2 regions of the Acidovorax sp. 107 genome follow, and region 2 is predicted to be linked to the other one. Evidence: predicted binding sites of a transcription regulator. Region 2 holds the regulator's gene; the other holds the start of a gene.
What was found. Region 2 encodes sigma-54, which starts transcription at its own class of promoters, with help from an activator protein. Its sites were predicted from a motif close to TGGCANGNAANCTGCTTT; they were not measured.

Region 1: C8C99_RS03760 (ammonium transporter) is a predicted target of sigma-54. The motif match lies at 2,908-2,925, and genes of this name have one in related genera.

What each region holds. Positions count from the first base shown of each region.
Region 1 is NZ_QBTZ01000001.1:801,850-809,311, forward strand. It holds gene C8C99_RS03755 (phospholipase D family protein) at 1-1,504, opposite strand, end outside; gene C8C99_RS03760 (ammonium transporter) at 1,635-2,837, opposite strand; gene C8C99_RS03765 (IS1595-like element ISCsp2 family transposase) at 3,052-4,053, shown strand; gene C8C99_RS03770 (PA0069 family radical SAM protein) at 4,147-5,412, shown strand; gene C8C99_RS03775 (sodium-dependent bicarbonate transport family permease) at 5,474-6,556, opposite strand; gene C8C99_RS03780 (LysR family transcriptional regulator) at 6,645-7,462, shown strand, end outside.
Region 2 is NZ_QBTZ01000001.1:2,807,164-2,814,625, reverse strand. It holds gene C8C99_RS13210 (hypothetical protein) at 1-192, opposite strand, end outside; gene argS (arginine--tRNA ligase) at 303-2,012, shown strand; gene C8C99_RS13200 (SPOR domain-containing protein) at 2,028-2,684, shown strand; gene C8C99_RS13195 (thiol:disulfide interchange protein DsbA/DsbL) at 2,777-3,433, shown strand; gene lptA (lipopolysaccharide transport periplasmic protein LptA) at 3,541-4,200, shown strand; gene lptB (LPS export ABC transporter ATP-binding protein) at 4,212-5,009, shown strand; gene C8C99_RS13180 (RNA polymerase factor sigma-54) at 5,009-6,598, shown strand; gene C8C99_RS13175 (thioesterase family protein) at 6,679-7,161, shown strand; gene C8C99_RS13170 (class I SAM-dependent RNA methyltransferase) at 7,158-7,462, shown strand, end outside.

The sequences.
Region 1 (7,462 bases), 2.0 Mb from region 2:
CCATGGCTAGCAGCTGCGGCCGGTGGCGTGCGTAGCCGGCGTGGGCAATGGGCGCGTCGTTGGAGGCCAGCGAGTTGGTCAGCACCCGCACCCGCACGCCACGTGCCCGCGCGGCGGCAAAGGCGGCTTCCATGTCCGGCCCGGGCACAAAGTAGGGCGAGATGATGAGCAGGTCGCGCCGCGCCTGGCCCATGAGCTGCAGCAGCCCGTCCACCACGGTATCGGTCTGCGCTTCGGTGGCTTCGGGGCCTGTGCGGGGGTTGTCCGGGGACGCGCTGGCTAAAGAAGGGGCGGGGGGGCTGACGGCCACGGGGGGGGCTGTGGATGCCGCCGCGCGGCTTGCCACCGGTGCTGTGCGCGAGCCCGAGACCAGGGCGGCGGCAGCGGCCTTGGGGCCATTGCTGGTGCCTGTTGCGGCACCAACGGCGCCCGGGCCTGGCGGCGGCAGCGTTGCACCGGGGGCGGGGGAAGCCCCGTTGCCCGCACCGACGCCTTCGGCCGGTATCTTGGCCGGCTGGTCCACCAGCACCGCCGCTGCGGCCCACACGAAGGGCGTGCGCTCCAGGTCCATGGGCTCGTAGTTCCAGATGCGTGCGCGCTGCGCAGCGCTGGTGCCCGGGTCCACAGGGGGCGGCTGGCGGTCAGGGGCCGTGGTGCCGCCCTGGCCTGCGACGCGACGTCTTCGGCCTTCGTCAGCCGCACGAATGCTGTCGCGCAGGTGGTCGAGCTCGCTTTGGGTGATGAGCGACTGCACGGGATAGGCGCGCTCGTTGTTCCAGTAGCTGTCAAAGCTGCGGGACAGGTCCCGCACGATGGGGCCTGCGGCCAGCACATCCAGGTCCACGAAATTGCCCGAATCGGCGTTGCCAAAATAGGCATCGCCCAGGTTGCGCCCCCCGGTCACGGCCATGGCGTTGTCGGCAATGAAGAGCTTGTTGTGCATGCGCTGCTGCACGCGCGAGAAGTCGCCCAGCAGGCCCAGCATGCGGCCGATGGGTGACCCCCTGGCTCCCGTGACGGGGTTGAACATGCGCATCTCGATGTTGGGTACAAAGGCCAGCCGCATCACCTGCGCGTCGCGTCCCGTGCTGTGGAAGTCGTCCAGCAGCACGCGCACACGCACGCCGCGCTGGGCGGCAGCCACCACGCTGAGCAGCAAGCGCTCGCTGCTGGCGTCTGCATGGATGGCGTAGTACTGCAGGTCCAGGGTTTTCTGGGCCGCGTCCACCAGGGCCAGGCGGCTGCTGTAGGCGGCTTGCGGGCCGCTGAGCAGTGCAAACCCCGAAGCGTGCCGCGCCCCCTCGGCGGTCCTGCGGGCAGCCACTAGCTGGCCCAGCGGGGTATCGGCGGGGGTCACCCAGGCTGTCGACACCGGGCGATCTACATCCTTGGGCAGGCCCGCGCAGCCCGCAAGGGCCATGGCGACCACCACCATGACCATACCCAGCCAGCCGGGGCGGGCCCGCTGGGGCAGGGTGGAGGACGGGGAAGGCAAAGACAACATGGCGCGATTGTGACCGTGGAGCCGCTGGGCTCAGGTATAGCCGCACGCCGGTCGATGCGCTGTCGGACAGGGCGCCAAGGCGACGGCCAGGGGCCCCGTCTCGGGGTAAAGCCGTCGCAGGGGTGGGCTGCTACCAGCTCACTTCGCGGTCTGGCGTGGCACTGATCTTGTGGATGCTCAGGTCGGCGCCGTCAAACTCTTCTTCCTGCGTCAGTCGGATGCCCACCGTCTGCTTGAGGATGCCGTACACCACCACGCCGCCGAAAAGGGCCCACACCACGCCCAGGCCTGTGCCGATGAGTTGTGCCGACAGGCTGACCCCGCCCAGCCCGCCCAATGCCTTGCTGCCAAACAGGCCGGCAGCCAAGCCGCCCCAGGTACCGCACAGCCCGTGCAGCGGCCACACGCCCAGCACATCGTCGATCTTCCATTTGTTCTGGGTCAGGGTGAACATCAGCACAAAAATGGCCCCGGCCACCGCGCCGACCACCAGCGCACCCAGCGGGTGCATGAGGTCCGAGCCCGCACACACGGCCACCAGACCCGCCAGCGGGCCGTTGTGCACAAAGCCGGGGTCGTTCTTGCCCAGCACCAGGGCGGCCAGCGTGCCGCCTACCATGGCCATCAGCGAGTTCACTGCCACCAGGCCTGAGAGCTTGTCCACGGTTTGCGCGCTCATCACATTGAAGCCAAACCAGCCCACCACCAGCACCCAGGCGCCCAGTGCCAGGAACGGAATGTTGGACGGCGGGTGGGCCGAGATCGCGCCATCCTTGCGGTAGCGGTTGGCGCGCGAGCCCAGCAAGATCACCGCCGGCAGTGCAATCCAGCCGCCCATGGCGTGCACCACCACCGAGCCGGCAAAGTCGTGAAACTCCTCACCCGTGATGGCCTTGATCCAGCCCTGCACGCCAAAATGCTGGTTCCATGCAATGCCCTCAAAAAACGGGTACACAAAGCCCACGATGACCGCCGTTGCCAGCAGTTGAGGCCAGAACTTGGCGCGCTCTGCAATGCCGCCCGACACGATGGCCGGAATGGCCGCCGCAAAGGTGAGCAAAAAGAAGAACTTGACCAGCGCATAGCCGCTTTGCTGCACCAGCGACTCTGCGCCGATGAAAAAATGCGTGCCGTAGGCCACGGTGTAGCCCACCACAAAATAAACCACGGTGGACACCGAGAAGTCCACCAGGATCTTGACCAGCGCATTTACCTGGTTCTTTTTGCGGACCGTACCCAGTTCCAAAAACGCAAACCCGGCGTGCATGGCCAACACCATGATCGCCCCGAGCAAGATGAACAAGGCATCCGTGCCCTGTTTGAGTGCTTCCATAACGTCCTCGCGATAGTGATTGATCGACTCTGGTGCGTTTTCGTCGGACGCCACAGATTTGCACCAAGTTGAAGCAAGAAGCGCGCCAAGAGTTGGTGCAGCACTTTGCACCGAATTGGGGCTCTGCGCGCACCCATGGGTTTGCCGGTGGTTGATAAATACTGTATAAATAAAAGGGGTATCTATTTAGCTCCAGTGGCATCAGAATAGCTGGATGGAAACCCAGATGCTAACGCCAACTCCTGGACAGGACTACCCTCGCACCTGGAACGAATTTCTTGACTGGTTTGCCACCGAAGAGGCCTGCCAGGCGTTCCTGGAGAAGCTTCGCTGGCCCCAAGGCTTCGTCTGCCCGCGTTGCGGCAACGCTGGTGATGTGTACCGCGCCAGCCGCACTCGCCTGATGTGCCGCTCATGCCAGTATCAAGGCACAGTGACCTCTGGGACCATCTTTGACAAGACGCGCACACCGCTGCGTGTCTGGCTGGCTGCAGCTTGGTACCTGACCAATCAGAAACAAGGCGTGAGCGCCCTGGGGCTGCAGCGCGTATTGGGCTTGGGGAGTTACCAGACGGCCTGGACCATGCTGCACCGGTTCCGACGCGCCATGGTTCGCCCGGGCCGGGACAAGCTCAAGGGGCTTGTGGAGGTGGATGAAACGTACCTGTCCATTACGGATCGCAAAAATCCCGCCACCCTTGCAGGGCGCAAGAGCAGCACCACCAAAGTGTTGATGGTCATGGCGGTGGAGATCGTGGAGCCCAAGGGGTTCGGGCGCATCCGGTTGCGCCGCATCGACCGAGACTCCGCCACCCACGTCATCCCCTTTGTGCAGGAAGTGGTCGAGCCCGGAGCCCAGGTCCGCACGGATGGTTCGGCGGCATACCGCGCTCTGGGAGAGCTGGGTTACACCCACCAGCGCACCGTCATGCTCGGCTCGGGCGTACCTGCCCATGTCTGCATGGCGGGAGTGCACCGGGTCGCCTCGCTGGTACAGCGCTGGGTGCTGGGAACGCACCACGGTTCTGTGCAGCCAGAGCACCTGGATGCCTACCTCGATGAATTCGTGTTCCGCTTCAACCGGCGCACATCCAGCTCGCGCGGGATGCTGTTTTACCGCTTGCTGCAGCAAGCGGTGGTCACGCCGCCAGTGACGTATGGGGATGTCGTGAGCAAGAATACCGGGGAGAGGCAATCGGATACCATTGCTGGATGAAATCACAGTATCAACGGAGCTACTGGAGCTAAGCAGATACCCCTTATAAATAAACAGTATCATCAACCGATCTCAACCCATTTGTTGCTCGCCATGAGCCCATCCCCCGTCCCCGACGACGACCTGCCTGCACCGCCGCAGGAGATCCGCATCCCGCTGCAAGCCATTCGGGGGCGGGGTGCGGCCACGGCCATGGCGCACCGTTTTGCCAAAGACCAGCGCGAACGGGCGGACGATGGGTGGGGCCCTCTGCGGCCCCTTGGCGAGGCGCTGGGCCTGGAGCATGGCGGCGCGGAGCAAGCGGGTGCGCTGAACGGCGCGGTGGCTGGGGGTGGTGATGGATGGAGCGATGGATGGGATGGGGGTGACGGGGACAGTCGCTCCAGCCCCTCACCCGCCACCCGGGTGCATTTTGAGACCGCGCGCAGCGCCTTGTGTGCCAATGACTCGCCGGACATCTTCTTCGAGCTTTCGGTCAATCCCTACCGGGGCTGCGAGCACGGCTGCATCTACTGCTACGCCCGACCCACGCACAGCTACCTCAATTTTTCACCCGGGCTCGACTTTGAGACGCAGATCGTGGCCAAGCACAATATTGCGCAGGTGCTGCGTCAAGAGCTTGCGCAGCCGCGCTATGTACCGCGCCTGCTCAATATCGGCTCGGCCACCGACTGCTACCAGCCCGTGGAGCGTGACCTGAAGCTCACGCGCAGCGTGATCGAGGTGATGCGCGAGGCCCGGCACCCGTTCTCGCTGATCACAAAATCCAGCGGTGTGGAGCGCGATCTCGATTTGCTCGCCCCGCTGGCCGCACAGCGCCTGGCAGCGGTGTACGTCACCATCACCACACTCGACGCCACGCTGGCCCGGCGCATGGAGCCCCGTGCTGCTGCGCCCCACCGGCGGCTGCGCACCATCCGTGCCCTGGCTGAGGCAGGAGTGCCGGTGGGCGTGAGCGTGGCGCCCCAGATACCCTTCATCACCGAAGACATGGAACACGTGCTGGAGGCCGCGCGCGACGCTGGAGCGCGCACCGCGTTCTACACCGTGCTGCGGCTGCCGTGGGAGCTGGATGCGTTGTTTCGCGAATGGCTCACGGTGCACTACCCCCAGCGCGCGACGCGCGTCATGGCGCGGGTGCAAGACCTGCACCACCTCACCGAAGCCCAACGCGCCGCGGGCAAGGCCTATGACAGCGACTTTGTGACCCGCATGAAGGGCAGCGGGCTGTGGGCCGACCTGCTGCGCCAGCGCTTTGCCAACACCTGCCGCCGCCTGGGTCTCAACCGCGAGCGTGAGGGGCTGGACCTGGGGCAGTTCAGGCCGGGGCTGCTGAAGGGGCAGGACAGCCTCTTCTAGATCCCGTGCCTTTCTATGTGCACTGTGGACTGCCCGCCGCAGGCCGCAATGCGTTGCCTCGTCAGCCCCCCCACACCCGCTGCACCACCTGCGTGTACAGCGGAATGCCCACCAGGATGTTCAGCGGAAACGTCACCCCCAGCGAGAGGCTCACGTACAGCGACGGGTCGGCTTCGGGGATGGCATAGCGCACCACCGCAGGCACCGCGATGTACGACGCGCTGGCGGCCAACACCATGAGCAGCACTGCATCCCCCGTGGGCACCTGCAGCAGCCAGGCCAGCGCCAGGGCCAGGCAGGCGTGCGTCAGCGGCCCCAGCACCGCGTAGGCCAGCAGCCAGGGTGACTGCTTGCGCACCGCAGGCAGGTTGCGCGCGGTGGACAAGCCCATGTCCAGCAAGAACAGGCACAGCATGCCCTTGAACAGGTCGCCCGAGAACGGTTGCATGGCCGCCTTGCCGGCATCGCCAGTCACCATGCCGATTACCATGGCGCCCAGCAGCAGCAACTGGGTGCCGTCGGTGAACGACTCGTGCAGGATCTTGCCCACCGACAGGTGAGTCCCTGGCTTGCCAGGTGCGCCGCCTGCGCTGCCGCCAGCCAGTGCTGGGCCCCCTGCCGACGCCATGGTGACCACCGGTTGCACGCGCAGGAGGGGGCTTGAGGCGTTGACTTCCAACGACTGAGCCACCGACTGCCGCTGCCGCATCGCATTGGCCAGCATCACCGCCAGGATGATGGCGGGCGACTCCATCAGCGCCATGGCTGCCGCCATGTAGCCGCCGTAGGCAATGTGCTGTGACTCCAGGTACTGTGTGGCCGTCACAAAGGTCACGGCGCTGACCGATCCGTAGGTGGCTGCGACCGCTGCTGCGTTAAAGCCCGACAGCACACGCCGCAGCAGCGCATAGCCCACCAGCGGCACCACCACGGCCAACAGCACCGCCAGCCCCAGACTGCTGGCCACACTGGGTGTCAGGCCCGAGGCCGCTAATGCAAACCCGCCTTTCAGGCCTAGCGCCATTAGCAGGTAGATGGACAAGAACTTCGAGATCGCCGCCGGCATCTCCAAGTTGGATCGGACCAGGCCCGCAAACACTCCCAGGGCAAAAAACAAAATCGCAGGGTCCAGCAAGCTTTGCATCATCAACTCCTTGTTGGGGGCCGATGCTAGGGGTGTGCGGGTGCAAAGTAAAATCGATTTGAATGCGGTTATCTATAGATAAAAATCTATGAACATCACCTTTCGCCAGTTGCGGCTGTTCCTGGCGCTGGCCGAGACGGGCAGCGTCAGCGCCGCTGCCAAGGTCATGCATGTCACGCAGCCCACGGCCTCCATGCAGTTGCGTGAGGTGACCCAGGCCGTGGGCCTGCCGCTGTACGAGGTGGTCTCACGCCGTGTACACCTGACCGAGGCGGGACAGGCCCTGGCCCGCACTGCGCGTGCCATTGCGGGCGAGTGGGATGCGTTCGAGCAGCGCGTGTCGGGCGCCAAGGGCCTCACCAGCGGGCGCCTCAAGGTCGCCGTGGTCAGCACCGCCAAATACTTTGTGCCCCGCCTGCTGGGCAGCTTCTGCAAGCTGCACCCGCAGATCGATATCTCGCTGGAGGTCCTCAACCGCGACCACGTCATTTCCCGCCTGCGCAGCAACCTGGACGACCTCTACGTCATGTCCATGCCGCCTGCGGATTTGCCGCTGGAGGACCAGATCCTCATGCCCAACCCGCTGGTTGTCATCGCCCCCGCCGGCCACCCCCTGGCCGCCAAAAAACGCATCAAGCTCGCGCAATTGCAGACGGAGCGTTTCATCCTGCGCGAAAAAGGCTCCGGCACCCGCATGGCCACTGACGCCCACCTGCGCCAACTGGGCTTTGCGCCCAGCGCATTGCTGGAGCTGGGCAGCAACGAAGCCATCAAGGAGTCGGTGGAGGGCCAGCTGGGCGTCTCCATCGTCTCCCACCACGCCCTGGGGCCGCACCACGAGGGGCTTGCCGTGCTCAACGTGCAGGGCTTTCCCATCCAGTCGCAGTGGCACCTGGTTTGGCCCAA
Region 2 (7,462 bases):
CCGGCCCAGGGTTCCGCCCACACAGAAGGAGACGAACGCGGCACACAGGCAGATGGCCGTGAGCAGCCGGTCGTTCGATACGGACGCCCAATACAGCGAGAACGCCAGGCACATCGTCATCAGCAGCACAAAAGGCACCTGAAACACCAGGGTCCAGCGGCGCCGGTAGAGCAAGATGGGTGGGGGCGGCATGTGCAATCTCCGGGTGAAAGGGCACGGTGGCCCATTGTGCCTTTGGCTGCGGGATGCCCCGTGGCGGCGCGTCTGGCGCCCCGCCGCTGGCGGGCCCGTAAAATCCGCCGATGCTCACAGCCAAAAATGAATTGCTCGCTGCGCTCGCAGCCGAGCTGGAAAACCTGTCTCCCGGCGCTGGCGCCAAGGCAGCCTTTGAATCTCCCAAGGTAGCGGCCCATGGCGATTTTGCCTGCACCGCGGCCATGCAGCTGGCCAAGCCGCTCAAGCTCAACCCGCGCGCCCTGGGCGAGCAGCTCAAGGCTGCGCTCGAAGCCACGCCAGCCTTTCAACGCTGGGTGTCCGCCATTGAAATCGCGGGCCCGGGCTTTCTGAACATCCGCCTGCAACCCGCTGCCAAGCAGGAAGTGGTGCGCGAGGTGCTGACGGCCGGTGAACGTTTCGGTTATCAGGCCAGCAACGGCCAGCAGGTGCTGGTCGAGTTCGTGTCGGCCAACCCCACGGGCCCGCTGCACGTGGGCCATGGCCGCCAAGCGGCGCTGGGCGATGCCATCTGCAACCTGTTCAGCACCCAGGGCTGGAAGGTACACCGCGAGTTCTATTACAACGACGCGGGCGTGCAGATCGACACCCTCACCAAGAGCACGCAGCTGCGCGCCAAGGGCTTCAAGCCCGGCGACGACTGCTGGCCCACCGACAGCGACAACCCGCTGGCCAAGAATTTCTACAACGGCGACTACATCGCCGACATTGCCGAGGCCTTCAAGGCCAAGGCCACCGTCAAGGCCGACGACCGCGAGTTCACGGCCAATGGCGATGTAGACGACTACGACAACATCCGCCAGTTTGCCGTGGCCTACCTGCGCAATGAACAGGACAAGGACCTGCAGGCCTTCAACCTCCAGTTCGACGAGTACTACCTGGAGTCCAGCCTGTACACCAGCGGCCGGGTCGAGGCCACGGTGAACAAGCTCATCGCCAACGGCAAGACCTACGAACAGGACGGCGCGCTGTGGCTCAAGAGCACCGACTACGGCGACGACAAGGACCGCGTCATGCGCAAGCAGGACGGCACCTTCACCTACTTTGTGCCCGACGTGGCGTACCACATCGCCAAGTGGGAGCGCGGCTTTACCAAGGTCGTCAACATCCAGGGCACCGACCACCACGGCACCATTGCCCGCGTGCGCGCCGGCCTGCAGGCGGCCGACGTGGGCATTCCGCAGGGCTACCCCGACTACGTGCTGCACACCATGGTGCGCGTGGTCAAGGGCGGCGAAGAGGTCAAGATCAGCAAGCGCGCGGGCAGCTACGTCACGCTGCGCGATTTGATCGAGTGGACCAGCAAGGACGCGGTGCGTTTCTTCTTGCTGTCTCGCAAGCCCGACACCGAGTACACCTTCGACGTGGACCTAGCGGTGGCGCAGAACAACGACAACCCGGTGTACTACGTGCAGTACGCGCATGCCCGCATCCAGTCGGTGCTGCGCGCCTGGCAAGAGGCGGGTGGTGGCGACGTGGCGTCGCTCCAGGACGTGGACCTGTCGGCGCTGGAAGGCCCCCAGGCCCAAGCGCTGATGCTGCAACTGGCCAAGTACCCCGAGATGCTCACGGCCGCTGCCGACGGCGAAGCCCCGCACGACGTGACCTTCTACCTGCGCGACTTGGCCGCCAGCTACCACAGCTACTACGATGCCGAGCGCATCCTCGTGGACGACGAGGTGGTGAAGAAGGCGCGCCTGGCGCTGGTCGCTGCCACCGCCCAGGTATTGCACAATGGCTTGGCTGTGCTGGGCGTGTCGGCTCCGGCCAGAATGTAAGCAGTTACTACCAATATGAAAAAGCAACAGACGGGCGGGACCATTGTCGGCTTCATCATCGGGGTCATCGTGGGCCTGGGCGCGGCGCTGGCCGTGGCGGTGTACGTGACCAAGGTGCCGGTGCCGTTCCTGAACAAGGGCAACGGCCGCGGCGCGGACATGGACGCGGCCGAATCCCAGAAAAACAAAAACTGGGACCCGAATTCGCCGCTGTATGGCAAGAACCCGGCCCGCCCCGCCGCGCCCCCGGTGGCCGCGGCTGCGTCAACCCCTGCATCGGCACCGGCCCCTGAGGTGCGCGCCGCCGCATCGGCCGCCAAGCCCGCCGCAAGCAAGCCAGACGCGAAAGCCGAAGCCAAGGCCGAGAGCAAGCCGGGTGCCGACCCCCTGGGCGATCTGGCCGTGGCCAAGGCAGCGGCCAAGGGCAGCGCGGACCCGTTTGACTACTTTGTGCAGGCAGGCGCCTTTCGCACCCAGGCCGACGCAGACGCCCAGCGCGCCAAGCTGGCCATGCTGGGTTGGGAGGCCCGCGTGAGCGAGCGTGAGCAAAATGGCCGGGCGGTGTTCCGGGTGCGCATCGGCCCCTTCACCAAGCGTGACGATGCCGAGGTGCTCAAAGAGAAACTCGACGGCGCCGGGCTGGAATCGGCGCTCGTGCGCGTGCAGCGCTGAAGTGCCTGTCAAAACGGCACCAACGCCAGGGCTGAACTTTTTGTAAAGGGATGTCTCACATCCCGCATACCTGAACCAGGAGAGTCTTTGTCATGAAACGCCGTGAGTTTTCTTTGTCCGCCGCCTCGGCGGTTGCCGCTTCTGCCCTGACGCTGCCAGTGGCCAACCCCGCCATGGCGCAAGCCCGCCAGTTCAAGGAGGGCAAGGACTTCAAGCGGCTGGACAAGCCCGTCGCTCCCGATGCCCCCGCTGGCAAGGTCGATGTGATCGAGTTCTTCTGGTACAGCTGCCCCCACTGCAACGCCTTCGAGCCTTCGCTGGACGCCTGGGTCAAGGCCGCGCCCAAGGACCTCTCCATCCGCCGCGTGCCCGTGGCGTTCAATGCCAGCTTTGTGCCCCAGCAAAAGCTGTACTACACGCTCGAAGGCATGGGCAAGCTCGACGCCCTGCACGCCAAGGTCTTCCGCGCCATCCATGTGGAAAAAGTCAAGCTCGCCAAGGACGACGAGATCCTGGCCTGGGTGACCCAGCAGGGCGTGGACGCCGCCAAGTTCAAGGAGGTCTACGGCTCCTTCAGCGTGGCCAATCAGGTGCGTCGCGCCTCGCAGCTGCAGGATTCGTACGGCGTCGAGGGCGTGCCATCCATGGGTGTGGCAGGCAAGTACTACACCGACGGCACGATGGCTGGCAGCATGCAGACGGTGCTGCAAGTGGTCGAATACCTGGCATCGACGGCGCGCAAAGCCTGACGAGTTGCCGACCCTGTCGGCAAGCTGTCCCAAAGGCCCGCTGATGCGGGCTTTTTTTCGGGATGGGTACCATCGGGTGGCTACAATCATTGCAAGATTCGTGCCCTATGACCCAACGCCTACTCCCCCTCCTGTTGCTCGCAGCCCTGACTGGCCTTGCGGGCGTGGCACACGCCGAAAAGGCCGACCGTGCCAAGCCCATGAACATCGAGGCTGATGCCCTGCGTCACGATGAACTCAAGCAGACCAGCGTGTTCTCGGGCCGCGTGGTGATGACCAAGGGCACCATCGTGCTGCGCGGCGCGCGGCTGGATGTGCGCCAGGACGCCGACGGTTACCAGTACGGCGTGGTCACGGCCGAGGCGGGCAAACGGGCGTTCTTCCGCCAGAAGCGCGACACCGTGACCGGAGCGCCGGACGAGTTCATCGAAGGCGAGAGCGAAGTCATCGAGTACGACGGCAAGGCCGACAACGTGCGCTTCATCACCCGCGCCGAACTGCGCCGCTACCGTGGGTCGGTGCTGAACGATGAGATCACCGGCGCCGTGATCGTCTACAACAACCTCACCGACGTGTTCACCGTGGACGGCCAGAAGGCGCCCGCGTCTTCGGCTGCGGCAGGCGACACCCCCGCGCCCGGTGGCCGTGTGCGCGCCGTGCTGGCGCCCAAGGACCCGCCGCCCGGTGCGGCAGCCCCGGCCCCTGCGCCCGACGCGCCCGCACCGGCGCTGCGCCCCAGCAGCAGCCTTGGCGGCGGCGCCAAGTGAGCGGGCCTGTGGTGAGTACCGGTCCTGATACCCAGGCGGGTGGCCGCCTGGGGCCTGATTCGCAGTCGGGCAGCCGCCTGGAGGTGCAGCACCTGGCCAAGTCCTATGGCAGCCGCAAGGTCGTCAAGGATGTGTCGCTGGTGGTGCAAAAAGGCGAGGTGGTGGGGCTGCTCGGGCCCAATGGCGCGGGCAAGACCACGTCGTTCTACATGATCGTGGGCCTGGTGCGCAGCGATGCGGGCGACATCCGCATCGATGGCCAATCGGTGGCCCACATGCCCATCCATCGCCGGTCGCGCCTGGGGCTGTCGTACCTGCCGCAAGAAGCCTCCATCTTCCGCAAGCTCACTGTCGAAGAAAACGTGCGCGCCGTGCTGGAACTGCAGCGCGCCGATGACGGCCAGCCGCTGTCGCGCGATGCCATCGAAGAGCGCCTGACAGCCCTGCTGCAGGAGCTGCGCGTGGACCACCTGCGTGCCTCGCCCGCCCTGGCGCTGTCGGGCGGCGAGCGCCGCCGCGTCGAGATTGCCCGCGCCCTGGCCACCCAGCCACGTTTCATCCTGCTGGACGAACCCTTCGCCGGTATCGACCCCATCGCCGTGATCGAGATCCAGCGCATCATCGGCTTCCTGAAGGCGCGGGGCATCGGTGTGCTCATCACCGACCACAACGTGCGCGAGACGCTGGGCATCTGCGACCACGCCTTCATCATCAGCGACGGCCGCGTACTGGCCCAGGGCACGCCCTCCGAGATCGTGGACAACGCCGAAGTGCGCCGGGTGTACCTGGGCGAGCATTTCCGCATGTGATGAAGCCTGGACTGTCGCTGCGCGTCTCGCAGCACCTTGCATTGACCCCTCAGCTCCAGCAGTCCATCCGGCTGCTGCAGTTGTCCACGCTCGAACTGTCGCAGGAAGTCGAGCAGATGCTCGACGAAAACCCGTTCCTCGAACGCAATGCCGACGAAGCCCCGCGTGAGGAGTTTGGCCTGGAAGCCGCCGACACGCCCGCACAGGCCGACGACTACAGTGCCGATGATGCTATGTTTTCAGGAGCTGCCAGCGCAAGCAGCACCAGCACTGAAAGCCAAAATGATGCTGAAATCTCCGGTGGAGGCACCGACGAGCCCGACTGGAGCGGCGACGGCACCGTCGAGATGGTGCCCAATGATGCCGAGTGGGGCGGCGACGCCCCCGCCCGCACCCATAACGGCGCCGAGGGCGACGAGGCCGACGCCACCGAACTGGCGCGCTCGCACGAATCGCTCACGGCCTTCCTGCACCGCCAGGCGCTGTCGCTGCGGCTGTCTGACGTGGACACGGCCGCACTGCGTTTTCTCATCGAATCGCTGAACGACGACGGTTACCTGGAAGAGCCTCTCGAAGAGCTGGCGATCAGCCTCGCCGGGCCCGACGACCTGGAGCAGATCGAAGAACTGGTACATCGCTTCACGGTGGCCCAAAGGCTGCTGCAAAGCCTGGAGCCTGTGGGCGTCGGCGCGCGCAACCTGGCCGAATGCCTGACGCTGCAGCTCACCGCCCTGGCGGCCGACGAAGACAGCGATGCCGACCCCGACGCCGTGCAGACCGCGCTGCGCATCTGCCAGCAGCCGCTGGAGATGCTGGCCCGCCGCGACATCCGCCGCCTGACGCAGCTGTGTGGCGATGGCGAGGAGCGCACGCGCGCCGCCATGGCCCTGATCGCCCGCTTGGAGCCGCGCCCTGGCCGCCGTTTTGCCGATGTTGAGCGCAACATCATCATTCCCGACGTCATCGTGCGCAAAGCCGGGCGTGCCAACGGCCGCGATGGCCAGCACAACTTCATCGTCAGCCTCAACCCCGATGTGATGCCCCGCCTGCGTGTGCACGACATCTACGCCGGCGCGCTGCGCGGTCACAAGGGCGGCGAGGGCCACCAGGGCATGCAGCAGCGCCTGCAGGAGGCGCGCTGGTTCATCAAGAACATCCAGCAGCGTTTTGACACCATCCTGCGTGTCTCGCGCGCCATCGTCGAGCGGCAGAAGAACTTCTTCACCCACGGCGAGCTGGCCATGCGCCCGCTGGTGCTGCGCGACATCGCTGACGAACTGGGCCTGCACGAGTCCACCATCAGCCGCGTGACCACCGCCAAGTACATGGCCACGCCGATCGGCACCTACGAGCTGAAATACTTCTTTGGCTCCGGCCTGGGCACCGAAACGGGCGGCAATGCATCGAGCACGGCCGTGCGCGCACTGATCAAGCAGTTCGTGTCGGCGGAAAACCCGGCCAAGCCGCTGTCCGACAGCCAGATCGCCGAGATGCTCAAGGAGCAGGGCATCGAATGCGCCCGCCGCACCGTGGCCAAGTACCGCGAGGCGCTCAAGATCGCGCCGGCGAATTTGCGCAAGGCTTTGTAGACGCTCGGCAGGTGGCGCACTGCCCGCCAGCGCCGCCGTAGTCTTTTCTGTTGTTTCCGTATTACCCACCGCAGCCCACCATGGCCCGCATCGTCTTCGACCTCCCCGCGCACTTCGGTTTTGCCACCGAGCTGCAGATCTACATCAGCCATGTGAACCAGGGCGGGCACCTGGACAACGCGCAGTTGCTCAGCCTGGTGTCCGAAGCGCGCGTGCGTTTCTTCCAGTCGCTGGGCTACCCCGAGGCGGACGTGGGCGGCCTGTCCATCGTCGTGGGCGACATCGTGGCGCAGTACAAGTCCGAAGGTTTCCACGGCGAAACCATGCGCGTGGAGATGGCGCCGGCCGACTTCAACCGCTATGGGTTCGACCTGGTCTTTTGCATGACCGAGAAGACCTCGGGCCGCGAGGTGGCGCGCGGCAAGATCGGCATCGTCTTCATTGGCAAGGCCGACCGCAAGGTGGCGGCTATCCCTGAATCCATCCGCCAGTTGCTGCTGGCGCGCGCCGGCACGCCGGGTTCCCACACGTTGCCCGAGCGCGTATCCTCCCCATCGACATGAACCAACTCCAACTTTTCCTCCCTTGCGCTGCGGGCGTCGAGGGCTTTCTGGCCGACGAGGTGCATGGCATCACCGGCCTCACGGGGCAAGACCTGCTGGTGGGCCGGGGTGGCGTGCTGCTGCGCGCCTCGTGGCGCCAGGCCATGCAGCTCAACCTGCACAGCCGCCTGGCGCAGCGCGTGCTGGTGCAACTTGCGCACCGCCCGTACCGCTCCGAGAACGATCTGTACGGAATGGCCAGCGACGTGGCCTGGGAGATCTGGTTCACCACACGCCAGACCTTCAAGGTCGAGGTGACAGC